DNA from 3 places in the Exiguobacterium sp. s102 genome. Region 2 is predicted to be linked to each of the others. Evidence: riboswitches for the same ligand, from Rfam matches in the RefSeq annotation. Region 2 holds a riboswitch; each other region holds the start of a gene.

Region 1 (4,167 bases), on a different contig from region 2:
TCGACCGGCTCATCGAATGTCGGTCCGTCAAGATACGTCTCGAGTGCTTCAATCGAGTGGAACAATTGAACGCCGAGTCCTTTACCGGCACGATTGTGTTTCGTGATGAACGACGATACTCCGATGTTTTGAGCGGCTTGGACGATTTGATCACGTCCGACGGCTGCCGTCGTTTTCGGAACACGGATACCTGCTTTTCGTAAGGCGGTGTATTGGTTGACCTTACTGACCTCGAGTCGTAACGCACGGGTTCCGTTGAAAACGGTCCGGTCATGTTCTTCGAGCCAAGCGAGGACCCCTTCCGTCAATTCTGGTGCATAGCGGTGCCCGCGCGTATGGGACGAGGCACTCATCCGGCTGTAAAAAACGCCTTCCGGTGGTGTTTCATCGAGCGGGACGACCCCTTCGTTGAGGTGCCACTGTTCATACGGTAAGTTGAGTTCCTCGAGTCGCTTGATTAAATGATCCGTCCATTCCTGATTTTCGTGTAAGATATGAATTTTCGTCATTTTAGTTGACCTACCTTTCGTTTCGCTTCGACGCGTGGCATGACCTCGCGGGCAAAGCGTTCCATTTCTTCGAGTTGCGGAGAAAATTGAAGCAAGAGCAACGTCACGCCGACTGCTTCAAATTCAAGAATCCGTTCTGCGATTTGATCCGGCGTCCCAATCAAGTTCGGACGCAGTCCCCGGTTTGAGACCGAATAGTCATTTCGTTTGACCTGTTGTTCGAGTTGCGATTTACTGACGAAGTCGTCATACCCGGCATATCCGGCACCGTCTTCTTTAACGTTCGTAATCCGGTGCCATTCTTCGAGCGCCGCTTCTTCCGTCTCGCGACAGATGATGTAGGCCGCCAGTCCGAAACTCGCAAGCGGCTGCTTCCCGGTCGCCGCGCGGCGGGTTTTCATATCCGTAATTTTCGTCGCGACTTCATCGACCGTTCCTCCATGTATGACATAGGCATCACAGTGATTGACGATCGTCTGTTTCCCCGTCTCACTCTCACCACCAGCGTAGAGCTTGATTCCGGGACGCTGAACGGGTTTCGGGTGAAGCTCTGCCCGTTCCAGCTGATAGTACGCCCCATCAAAACTATAGGGTGATGCGTCCGCCCATAATCCTTTCATGACCGTCACGAATTCTTCCGTCCGGGCATATCGTTCGTCATGGGCTGTAAAAATCCCATTGTATTGACGGGCTTCTTCCTCCCACCAGGCCGAGACGACGTTGAGCGTAAAACGTCCGTTACTCAACTGATCGAGGTTCGCCGCCATTTTTGCTGTCGTCGCCGGATTATGAAAACCGGGCCGGACGGCTGTCATGATTTCCAACCGTTCCGTTGTCGCCGCAATCGCCGCTGCCGTCGTCCACGCCTCAAGACTCGGTTCGGCTATTCCTTTAATGTCGTTTAAGTTCAATTCTGCAATCAATGTCGTAGAAAAGCCAATCCGTTCTGCCGTCTGTGCGACTTGTTTCGCATAATCGAATGTCGCTGGCATTTGTTCATCCTCGACGTTTCGTAACCAACCCCCGAAGATTGGTAACCAAAATCCGTATTCCATCCCCTGTGCCCCCTTTTTGCATAAAAAATCGCTCTTTTCGTTTAGAAAAGAGCGACGAATGTCTACTGTCGGCTCTTATCTTCAAAGGAATAAATTCCTCTTGGAAGTAGCACCTTCCGCTCATGCGGGGTTGCTGAAGTGTCGTCGGGCCAGTCCCTCGACTTCTCGTGATAAGAATAATTGAAATTAGCGTACATCTTTTAGCAGAGTAAAGCAACCTTTAAACCTTCTTTTCCTATCGGAATTAAAAAACATTTGGAAAATCACTCTGTTTCTTGATACTTCTTTGTCTAGAAGCTAAAAACAGGAATTGCACATCGGTTTAAGATGGCAATCCCTGCTTTGTATGGTGCTGTTCAAAATCAATTCATTCTGGTGATACGAACGGTGAGTCATTGTGATTTGCATCCATCATGACTGTCCGGCGACCAGTCGTTGAAACTTCTTCGCCCCGTACGCGATCGTAGAACTTCGCGATTGTGACACTGAAGTATGGTCCAATCCAAAGGAAACCAATCCCGATCGTAACAATTCCGAGCAAGAACCAACCAATGAATGAAAGGACGAGGAAAAACGCCTCTTTTTTGTGTCCATCCATCATTTGGCGTGAACGTGTAATGGCATCAAGGATGCCAATCGATGGTTCGTCCCGAATGATGTAATACGTCAACATGTAAGAGAATGACTTAATGATTCCTGGAATGATGAAAAGTAAGAACCATAGCCCTAAGAAAAAGGTTTGGACGATTGACACTCCAATGGCTTTCAAGAACATTTTGTACGGCTCAAACAAATCGGCGACTTTCGTCTGCTCGTCTCGGGCGACAGATAGGGCGAGCCATGACCATCCCATTGCAACCGGTAAGGTCAACACCGTCAAGAGCATACCAATCAAGTCGATAAATTGGAAATCCTCTTCGGGTGAGGACGCAAATCCGTTCGGAACGCCTTGAATGATTAAGAACAACAACATCATTAATGCCATGAAGCCCCATCGTCCCTGCAACGACTCGCGCGCTGCTAATTTTAATTGTTTTGACATCGAAAGATCCTCCTCAAAAATAAGTGCTACCTTTCTTTACGGTTTATTTTTGAGGAGGTTTCACTTTTTAACGCTCGTCTTTTAGTAAACGTTGGACCATTGCTTTTTCAAGTTGTTGCTGGCACGCCGTATACAAAGAGCGTCGTCCATCGAGTCGTTCAATCGCAAACGGAATATCGTGCTTTTTTGCTTGCACGAGGACATGTGCCGCTGCTGCGTGAGAAACCCGACTTTTGACGACGACGATCGCATCTGTCTTTTTCGCGAGACAGGCAATTTTTTTCGCAGCTTGGGCATCACCGCCAAGATGGATTAATTCGACTCCCGTCTCCGCAAAGAAGTCGCGGTAGACGGCGCGCTGTTGCTCATTACCGACGATGACGAGACGCATGCCGTCGTAGGAAGCAAAATCGAGTGCCGTTTTATCGACGAATTCGATTGGTTGACCTGGTAATGTCGTCGTATCGAGACGTTCGAGTTGCTGGACTTTCTTTTCCCGGAGGCGCCGCTCTTTTTTGACTTTCTTCGCCTTCGGTTTCCGTTGCATCATCTTGTCGTAGCGTCCTGTTTTCGCCTGTTTGTTTGCAGGTGACGCAGTGGCGGACTCGGGCGAACCATTCGATACGTCGCGTGCCGGTAATTCCGTCATGGTCGGTACTTCATAATGAAATGCGTGTTTCCAAACAATCGTCAATGTCTCCGGATGACCTTTCCACATGACGAGGTCGACGAGTTGACCTGCTTTCAGTTGGAAGAACCGCATGTCTTCGAGTGGTGTCGTGTAATAGAACGGTTTTCCCGTCTCATCTTGCAGTGGACCGTCAATCGTCGCTTCGATGATGCCATGGTTCTTGACGATACACTTTTCAAAAACGATTCGCTCTGCAAGTGGTTTTACTTGATCCGTCGCGACGACGGCTAAGATTTCAAGCGACGTCCGGCGCTCATCTTGATGTAGGACTTGGACACGGACTTCCATCCCATGCTCCAGGTTCCAGTCACGGATTTCTGTTTCTGAGACATGACTGTTTGGCCATTCCCGTAACGAGCCGCCCTTTAATTGCCGTTCGAACGTATAGGAATACCGTTGTTCGACAGTCCGTTCAACTTCTTCCTTCCGTTCCTGGATCATTTTGATCGGGAGGCTAGATGGTGTTTCCGGACGTTCTACTAGTTTCGTCGTTGTTTGACGTGGCGCGTAGTACTGCGACAGCTGGACCCATTCATCGATTCCGTTGATTTCTTCAAGTAACAAACCCCAGTCGTCTGCTGTCTCGACGATGTTCAGTTTGCTTGTAACTAACTCCTTCGCTCGTTCGATTACGTGATGCATCATGTTAAAAACCCCTTTGCTATTTTTTCCAACTATAGCAAGGTCAAGATGCTTCACCCGTGTAAAAAAACAACCGGGTATTTTTTTATTACGGGTTACGATTTAACTTCGACTGCGGAGTCGCCACTTCGGTATTTTTCGACGACGACAATCAAGACGGTAATGATGACGAGTAAGAACCAAGACGATAATTTGCCAAAATCGACAAGTGCCCAGCCCTCTTGCTGA
Region 2 (4,167 bases):
GACGGGCAATCCGTCTTTTTTTATACAATTTTTTAAAATGGGACATTTGTCCTTTTCAGATAAGGTGAAAATAGTGTCTACTCATAACAGAAGAAACAAAAGGAGGTGCCTTAAAGTGCAGGGAGTTATATTCGCATTAATGAGTGGACTATTCATTGCGTTGCAGGGGATTTTTAATGCCCGTTTAGGAGATGCCATTGGTCCGTGGTTTTCGGTGACGATCGTTCATTTCGTCGGATTGATGGGGTGCTTAGCGATTTATAGTGTGGTTCGTGACCGGAAAATCGGCGGTTTTCGACAGCTTCCGCTCCTCTATGCCAGTGGCGGATTGCTTGGCGTACTCGTCGTCGTGACCGAACTGACGTCGATCCAGTTACTTGGCATGACGTGGGCGATGTGTTTGTTGCTCGTCGCACAAATTTTATGTGCATTCGTGATTGATTTGAACGGCTGGTTTGGTGTCATCAAAAAAAGGAGTAACCGGGGACAGTGGATCGGGATCAGTTTGATGCTTGCCGGAGTTGCGATTTTTTCACTGTCCTAAAGGGAGGGCCTATGCAGACGATTGAGACCTATTTAAAACAGTACGACTTAGCGGATATTTTTACGGAGACCAGTAAAGGCTATTTACGCATCGAAACGTTTTCGGAAGGGGACCTGTTATGTGTGACGGGTGAACCGATTGACCGGATGTATTTCATCGTCGAAGGAAAAATTAAAATCTCTGCAGCATCGGCTGAAGGGAAACAACGGATTTTACGCTTTAAAAAGGCGATGACGGTGATTGGTGATGCGGAATATATCAATCAACGGGAAGTCTTGAATACCATCGAGGTGATTACGGACGTCGTGGCACTCAGCATTCCGTATGCGATCTTACGTGAGCACAATACGACGAACACCTTTTTACAATTTTTACTGCGGGTCATTACGACCAAGTGGTACGCGGACTCGAAATCAGCATCATTTCATGTCCTCTATTCGGTCGAAGAACGATTTGCCGGATATCTGTTATCGATTACCTCGGACGTTTCCGACAGTCTGTTTTATCAAGAGATGCGAACGTCGAATCTCCATGACGTCGCCGATTGGCTCGGGACGAGTTACCGTCATTTAAACCGTATCATCTCAACACTTTGTGAAGAAGAAATCTTGGCGAGACGACGCGGGAAAATCATTATTTTAGATGTAGAGCGGATTAAAGAAAAAGCGAATGGCAATAGTTACGAATAAGGAGGGGCTAGCATGGGACTAGGTATGTTTTGTGCGATTACGGCAGGAATGATGATTAGTTTACAGACGGTATTGAATGCACGGATGAGTCATGCGTTCGGGGCATGGGCGACGACGACCCTCGTCTTTTTTGTCGGGTTCATCGGTTCACTGTTTGCGCTACTCGTATTTCGGGGTGGCACATTCTCGAACATTCAAACGGTCGAACCGCTTTATTTATTCGGTGGTCTGGTCGGTGTCGGTGTCGTATTTTGTGTGATGCGCGGGATTCAGCTGCTCGGTCCATCGATTGCGATTTCGGTCGTCTTGATTTCGCAACTGAGTTTTGCATTATGTGTCGACTTGTTCGGTTGGTTCGGTTTACCGAAGCTTGAGCTTTCGCTCGGACAAGTCGCTGGATTGCTTGTGATGCTAGCCGGTATTTTTGTGTTGAAACGATATCAAATCGTAGAAATCGAATCTTCGGATGAGTTGTCGGAAAAGGTATCGTAATTCTTACGGTTAACTCTGGCAGTATAAAGTCGATTTTTTAGCGCGAAGACGAATCAGTAGTTGTGGAATGAAAGATTCGTTCTTTTCGTTGCTTTCCTCGGGCGAGGCGCAAGCCGTTGCTCCTTGATCCTCACGGACAACGAGCAGGGTCTTGCCAGCCTCTTGGCAGCGCGTGTTCACGCGCTTTTTCCCGTAGGAGTCAACGAAAAACGAAGCTTTCAGGGTGTACCGTAGAGAAAATCATAGAGTAGTGTTAGAGCGCAATCCGTCTCGAATCGCTTTGAAGACGAGGCGAAACAGGGGAGCGCGAACGGATTGCCTCTTGTTATAGCATATTCACTCTTCATAAGAGTGTATCTACAAACGAAAAGCCCGCACGAAGCGGGCTTTTTTTAGTTTAGACAGATACTTCTTCTTTCCAAGCCACATCGATGAATTCATCGCGACCGGATGCTTTCCGGTCTTTTTTGTAGTGCTCCGGATTCTTTTTGTGGAAGTTTTGATGATAGTCTTCTGCTGGATAGAAGGCTTGTGCCGCTTCGATTCGTGTGACGATCGGCTGCTTAAAGCGATTGCTCGCAGCAAGCGCGTCACGTGAAGCAATCGCAGCAAGGCGCTGTTCTTCCGTATGATAAAAGATGGCAGGTGCGTATTGTGTCCCACGGTCCTGGAACTGTCCGCCGGCGTCAGTCGGATCCGTTTGCGGCCAGTAAAGTTCGAGTAACCGCTCGTATGAGAATAACGCCGGATCAAATGTAATCTCGACGACCTCCGAATGACCGGTCGTGCCTGTTTTTATTTGTTCGTATGTCGGATTTTCGATTTGTCCTCCTGTATAACCGGAAACAATTCCGTGAATACCGGGCAGTTCTTCGAATGGTGTCACCATGCACCAGAAACAGCCTCCTGCGAATGTTGCTTTTTCCATCTATATCTCGTCCTTTCCGCTGGCGGTAGTCGCCCTGTAATCATTCGTGCTCTGACAGCGAGAAAACGAAAACGACTCCTTTGCTTGGTTGCAAAAGGAGTCGTCGCTTTTTATCAACCAAAGCTTGCGCTTTGCTGGTCGTAGCACCTTGCCACTGAAGGCAGGTTGCTGGGACGTCATCGATCCAGATCTCTCAGTCCACTCTTGATAAGTGTTATATGAAGTTGATTAAATTCGTTATCATTGATGTGATAATAGCATCTCTAAAACGACAAAGTCAATCATTAAGATTGTAAGGCATGCAGGACGGTCGCACCTAGAGATTTCGCGCCGACGAGTAGTGCCCGTTCATCGATTTCATATTTCGGATGGTGTTGCGGATAAATCGTACTCCCGTCCGTTTTGGCGGACCCCGTAAAGAAGTAGCTTCCTGGGATACGCTCTAAATAATAGGCGAAATCGTCTGCTGCCATCATCGGTTTGAGTTCTTTGACATGGGCTTCACCTAAAAATGCCGTCGCCTCTTTAACGAGATTTGTTTCTACCGGATGATTCCAAAGGGATGGATAACCCGTCGTAAAGTCGATGGAGTAGCTCGCACCGATTCCGGCACACGTCGTCCGAGCAACTAAATCGACCTGCTGGCGTAACTGGTGACGCAGCGCTTCGTCGAATGTCCGGATTTCACCGACAATCCGTGCCTCACCAGTAACGATGTTCGGAGCCGTTCCGGCATGGAATGAACCGATTGCGATGATGGCAGGTGAAAACGGATCAACTCGCCGACTGACAAGGTGTTGGAGATTACAGACGAGTTGTGCCCCGGCGACGAGTGCATCTTGTGTTTTATGAGGGGCTTGCGCATGACCACCCTGTCCGTGGACAACGATTTCGAATTCATCGATGGCGCACAGCGTATGTCCTGCGTGATAGCCAATTGTTCCGACAGGTAAGTCATTTTCGAGATGCGTACCGAAAATTGCATCGACCCCGTCAAGACAGCCGTCTTCAATCATTTGAATGGCACCACCCGGGAAGACTTCTTCCCCGTGCTGATGAATGAACACGATTGTTCCGTGAAGGTCTTCTTGCAGTGCTGTAAAGGCCGAGGCAAGACCGAGTGCAATCGCCGTATGTCCGTCATGTCCACACGCATGCATGACACCCGGATGAATCGAACGGAAGGCGAGATCCGTTTCCTCCTGCAGTGGCAGGGCATCGAAATCGGCCCGAATGGCGATGGTCTTTCCAGGATGTTTTCCTTTGAGGGTCGCGACGATCCCGCTACCACCGACGTTCCTGCGGTAAGGGAGACCAAGCTCATCATAAAATGAGGCGATGGCGTTTGGTGTCCGCACTTCTTGAAAAGAGAGTTCCGGGTGACGGTGCAGATCACGACGTCTTTCAATGATTTGTTGTTCGAGTTGATCGAGTTGAGTGAAGAGTTGCTGTTGCATCATAATCATCCTTTCAGGTTTTTGAGGTATGACTTTCTATAAAACGGGTAGAGATAG
Region 3 (4,167 bases), on a different contig from region 2:
GCACCGTGACATGTTCCTTGGCGTCAGGTGTCGTATAACCAAGCATCCGAAACGCCCCGTGCGTCGTCGGTAACAAGACTTCCGCTTCACGGCGGACAGAGCGCTCGAGATAGCGGACGAGAGCATCGATCGTAATCATTTTTAAATCATGTTCTGCTTTATACGTCACTAAATCATCAACCCGTGCCATCGTCCCGTCGTCTAAAATGATTTCACAGATGACGGCCGCTTCGGCGCTTCCCGCGAGCCGTGCCAAATCAATCCCTGCTTCCGTATGACCACGCCGGACGCGAACGCCGCCTTCGTTTGCGATCAACGGAAAGATGTGTCCGGGACGCTTGAACTGCTTTGGACCATCCGTCAACATCCGCTGAATCGTCATTGCCCGTTCCGCTGCACTGATGCCGGTTTTCGCATCTTCATGATCAATGCTGATCGTAAAAGCCGTTCCCTGCGGATCCGTGTTGACATCTGTCATCGGCCGGAGTTCGAGTCGTGTTGCGATATCCGGACTGACCGGGACACAGACGAGTCCTTTGCCGTAAGTGATCATGAAGTTAATCATCTCGGGGGTCGCGTGTTCCGCAAGTAACACGAGATCCCCTTCGTTCTCACGGTTTTCATCGTCACAGACGATGATCGGTCGTCCGCGTTTTAAGTCATCCACTGCTTCTTCAATCGAATCAAATCCGTTCATCATGCTTCGCCTCCTAAAAATGCCGACCAGTCCGTCTTCGCATCCTTCTGCGTAAAGTGATAGAGATGTTTCGCCATCAAGTCACATTCGATATTGACGAGGGCACCCGTCTGCAAGCGATCGAACGTCGTGACTTGGCGTGAATGGGGAATCAATGAAATCGTCACCGCGTCGTTTCCGACATGTTGCAGTGTCAGGCTCGTCCCATTAATCGCAATCGATCCTTTCGGAATACAGTACTTGCTCCAGTCGCCTGCCTCAAAACGGTATTCCATCGCTTCACCGTCCGGTCGCCGGCTGAGAAACCGAGCCGTTCCGTCGATATGACCGCTGACGAAGTGACCGCCGAACCGTCCATTCGCCGGCATCGCGCGTTCGAGTTGAACGGCTGCTCCGACCCGTAACGTCTGCAGCGACGTCGCTCGGATCGTCTCATGGACGGCATCGGCCGTGAATCCGCTCTTCGTCATCGCCGTCACCGTCAAACAAATCCCATCAACGGCAATGCTGTCGCCAATCTTTGTTCCGTCAAGCACTGCTGTCGCTTCAATTTCGAGCGCCAGCCCGTTCGGACGGGGGACTTTCCGTTTTATTGTGCCAAGTTCTTCAATCAATCCGGTAAACATGTCATCCTCTCCTTTCGTACATACTGGAGATGGACGTCTTGTCCGATTTGGTTCATTTTCACTAAATCAAAACGGTCTTCGATGTCCTGTTCCGTCGTCAGAGACTTGGTCCTACTGAAGAGGGACGGTGCCTGATAGAGTTCGATCGTATCCACGAGATCCGCTTCTAAAAATGCGGATTGAATCGTGGGACCGCCTTCAATCAACAGACTGCGAATACCTTGTTCATATAAAAGTTCGAGGATTTGGTCCGGTGTCGCATACGCCCCGACGAAAACCGTCACGTTCTCGCGCTCTATCGTACGTGGCTGTTCCGTCAGCCAGTACGTCGGATTCAAGCCATCGTTTAAGACTTGGAATGTTTCAGTCAGGCGCCCGCGGCGATCGACAATGACACGGACCGGTTCGATGCCGGTCGAACTGCGCAACGTCAGTGCCGGGTCATCGATGATCACCGTGTCGCTTCCGACGAGAATCGCGTCGTGTATCCCGCGTAACTGCCGTCCGTCAGCACGTGCCGCTTCCGAAGTGATAAAGCGTTGTTCACCCGTCGCAATCGTCCCGTTCATCGTTTGGGCGACTTTCACTGTGACATGCGGACGTTTTCGTTCAATCGCCGTCCAAAATGGTTCATACAGTGCCACTGCCTCGTCTTTTAGTAGACCGACTTCGACGTCAATCCCCGCCTGACGGAGACGTGTGATACCGCTTCCTGCGACGAGCGCGTGGCGGTCCTTTGTCGCGACAAAGACGCGCGCAATGCCGGCTTTTAGAATCGCTTCCGTACACGGCGGTGTTTTGCCGTGATGATTGCACGGTTCGAGTGTCACGTAGAGATCGGCTCCGCGTGCTGCTTCACCTGCCATGAGGAGCGCTTCGACTTCGGCATGGGGTCCTCCCGCATAACGGTGGGCCCCAAAACCAACAATCCGCCCCTGTTTGACGATGACGCAGCCGACACTCGGATTCGGGCTCGTTTGACCGTTTAACATGTGTGCTAGTTGCATCGCATAACTCATGAATGTTTCCATTTTTTCCGCTCCTTTCAATAAAAAAGACGCCTCCTGTAAAAGGGGCGTCGTGATTGAAGGATTGACGAAATAAGCGTCTCGCGTTTCTGTTTTTACACATACAGAAACAGACCTTTCCCTGAAAACATTTTTTCAGAAAATGGCAGCAAGCGCATTGTTTCGTCCTTCTCCCATCCGGACTTTACCGTCGGCCCTGGAGTCTCACCAAGTCAGCCACAGTGCGTACACTGCAGGTCGCGGGCTCATCGATTTATCAATCGCATCACCGCCGGTTGGGATTTTCACCCTACCCCGAAGAACTGGTTATTGAGTTATACAGCTCAAGACTAGCACAGGTCATTCTAAAATACAAAATGAATTGTATTTCATTCTCTTTTTTTAGGAAAACATCAAAAAAAGGACCCTTCTCTTAAAAGAAAAGGATCCTTCCATCTGCACTAAGGCAGAATCCGCTCCGCTCATCTTTCAGACAAACGTCTGACGGAATTGGCACAGTACGACGTAAGAAGTCTGTTGCCGAGGTTTCGTAGGGCCAGTCCCTCCACCTCTCTCGATAAGTGCTACGGTATGAAGTTCATATGTGTGATGTTTCAAGTCGTTCTTATGTCGTGAATCTAATGCTTACACTACGGGGATTCCTTTCTCAAGTCAACCATATTTTCAAAATTAAACCAAATTACCCAGTTTATCAATTTCGACTTCTTTTTGACGTCTTGACAACGTATTTCAATCAATGCTATCCTCTTCACAATGATTATTCCGACAATTCCTATACGATATATCAAGAGTGGGCGAGAGATCTGGCTCTACGAACCCACGGCAACCTGCAACATGCAAGGTGCTCCGACCAGCAAAGCCGATGCTTTGGATGATACTTACGAGAATCTCGTAGTGCGCCTAAAGCACTACGAGTTTTTTAATAGAAGGAGGAACCCTTTATGAATTCATCATCACCCGTCCTGTTTGGCGCAGAAGCTTTTTTGATTGAACGAGGTCCAATCGGTATTTTACTGTCTCACGGTTTTAACGCAACCCCTCAAAGCGTCCGTACTGTCGGAGAGCAGTTTGCCGCCCAAGGGTTTACCGTGTATGCCCCGCGTCTCGACGGACACGGGACGAGCATCCGTGATTTCGAAGCGTCGACTGCTGAAGATTGGAAACAAAGCCTCCGCCAAGGGTTCGACGTCTTAACCAATCATTGTTCGTCCATTTTCATCGCCGGACAATCGATGGGTGCGACACTTGCCCTTGCACTCGTCGCGGAAGGATTACCTGCTGACGGATTGATTACGATCAATGCAGCGTTAGCGATTCCTGCCTATGAAGCATTATCTTTTGAAGACTGTCCACGCTACTTAAAAGAAAGTACCCCAGACATTAAACGTGAAGCGTTTGAAATCATCTATGACCAGGTCCCTGTCGTCTGCGCATCGGAACTTTTGACCTTGATTGACCAGACACGTCCACTCTTACCAGCCATCGAGATTCCAACACTTATTTTATATTCTGCCGAAGACCATGTCGTCCCGCCTGAAAGTTCGGATTACCTTTATCAAGTCATCGGTTCGACGGACAAACGGAGCTATTGCCTGCTTGACTCCTATCATGTCGCGACCCTCGATTACGATCAAGAAACGATTGTCCGCGAGGCAACACACTTTGTGCACCAATATAGTCGTTTGACCCACACCGGTTGATGTCTTTCCTGCGCAAAAGCAAGGGATGAAGACTGTTTCGATGCGTGTTTCAAGCATCGACTAAGCCGTCCAGAACAATATGAATGCGCAAAAAAATGGCCGATGCCCCCTTGAAA

What was found. A riboswitch is a leader RNA that binds a small molecule or an ion and turns the genes downstream of it on or off. The one in region 2 is predicted to bind S-adenosylmethionine.
Region 1: it holds a riboswitch for S-adenosylmethionine, as region 2 does, so the genes downstream of both, KNQ02_RS10580 (LLM class flavin-dependent oxidoreductase) here and msrA (peptide-methionine (S)-S-oxide reductase MsrA) in region 2, are expected to answer to the same signal.
Region 3: it holds a riboswitch for S-adenosylmethionine, as region 2 does, so the genes downstream of both, ribD (bifunctional diaminohydroxyphosphoribosylaminopyrimidine deaminase/5-amino-6-(5-phosphoribosylamino)uracil reductase RibD) here and msrA (peptide-methionine (S)-S-oxide reductase MsrA) in region 2, are expected to answer to the same signal.

Annotation. Positions count from the first base shown of each region.
Region 1 covers NZ_JACSML010000003.1:163,488-167,654, forward strand. The annotation lists gene KNQ02_RS10575 (ATP-grasp domain-containing protein) at 1-509, opposite strand, end outside; gene KNQ02_RS10580 (LLM class flavin-dependent oxidoreductase) at 506-1,564, opposite strand; SAM riboswitch class I at 1,637-1,741, opposite strand; gene KNQ02_RS10585 (DUF975 family protein) at 1,932-2,606, opposite strand; gene KNQ02_RS10590 (DUF2325 domain-containing protein) at 2,674-3,942, opposite strand; gene KNQ02_RS10595 (DUF817 domain-containing protein) at 4,035-4,167, opposite strand, start outside.
Region 2 covers NZ_JACSML010000005.1:108,223-112,389, forward strand. The annotation lists gene KNQ02_RS12675 (DMT family transporter) at 116-544, shown strand; gene KNQ02_RS12680 (Crp/Fnr family transcriptional regulator) at 556-1,233, shown strand; gene KNQ02_RS12685 (DMT family transporter) at 1,246-1,725, shown strand; gene msrA (peptide-methionine (S)-S-oxide reductase MsrA) at 2,123-2,653, opposite strand; SAM riboswitch class I at 2,761-2,867, opposite strand; gene KNQ02_RS12695 (M20 metallopeptidase family protein) at 2,938-4,110, opposite strand.
Region 3 covers NZ_JACSML010000007.1:60,462-64,628, forward strand. The annotation lists gene ribA (GTP cyclohydrolase II) at 1-697, opposite strand, end outside; gene ribE (riboflavin synthase) at 697-1,323, opposite strand; gene ribD (bifunctional diaminohydroxyphosphoribosylaminopyrimidine deaminase/5-amino-6-(5-phosphoribosylamino)uracil reductase RibD) at 1,308-2,354, opposite strand; FMN riboswitch at 2,513-2,657, opposite strand; SAM riboswitch class I at 2,810-2,914, opposite strand; SAM riboswitch class I at 3,130-3,232, shown strand; gene KNQ02_RS13905 (alpha/beta hydrolase) at 3,293-4,051, shown strand.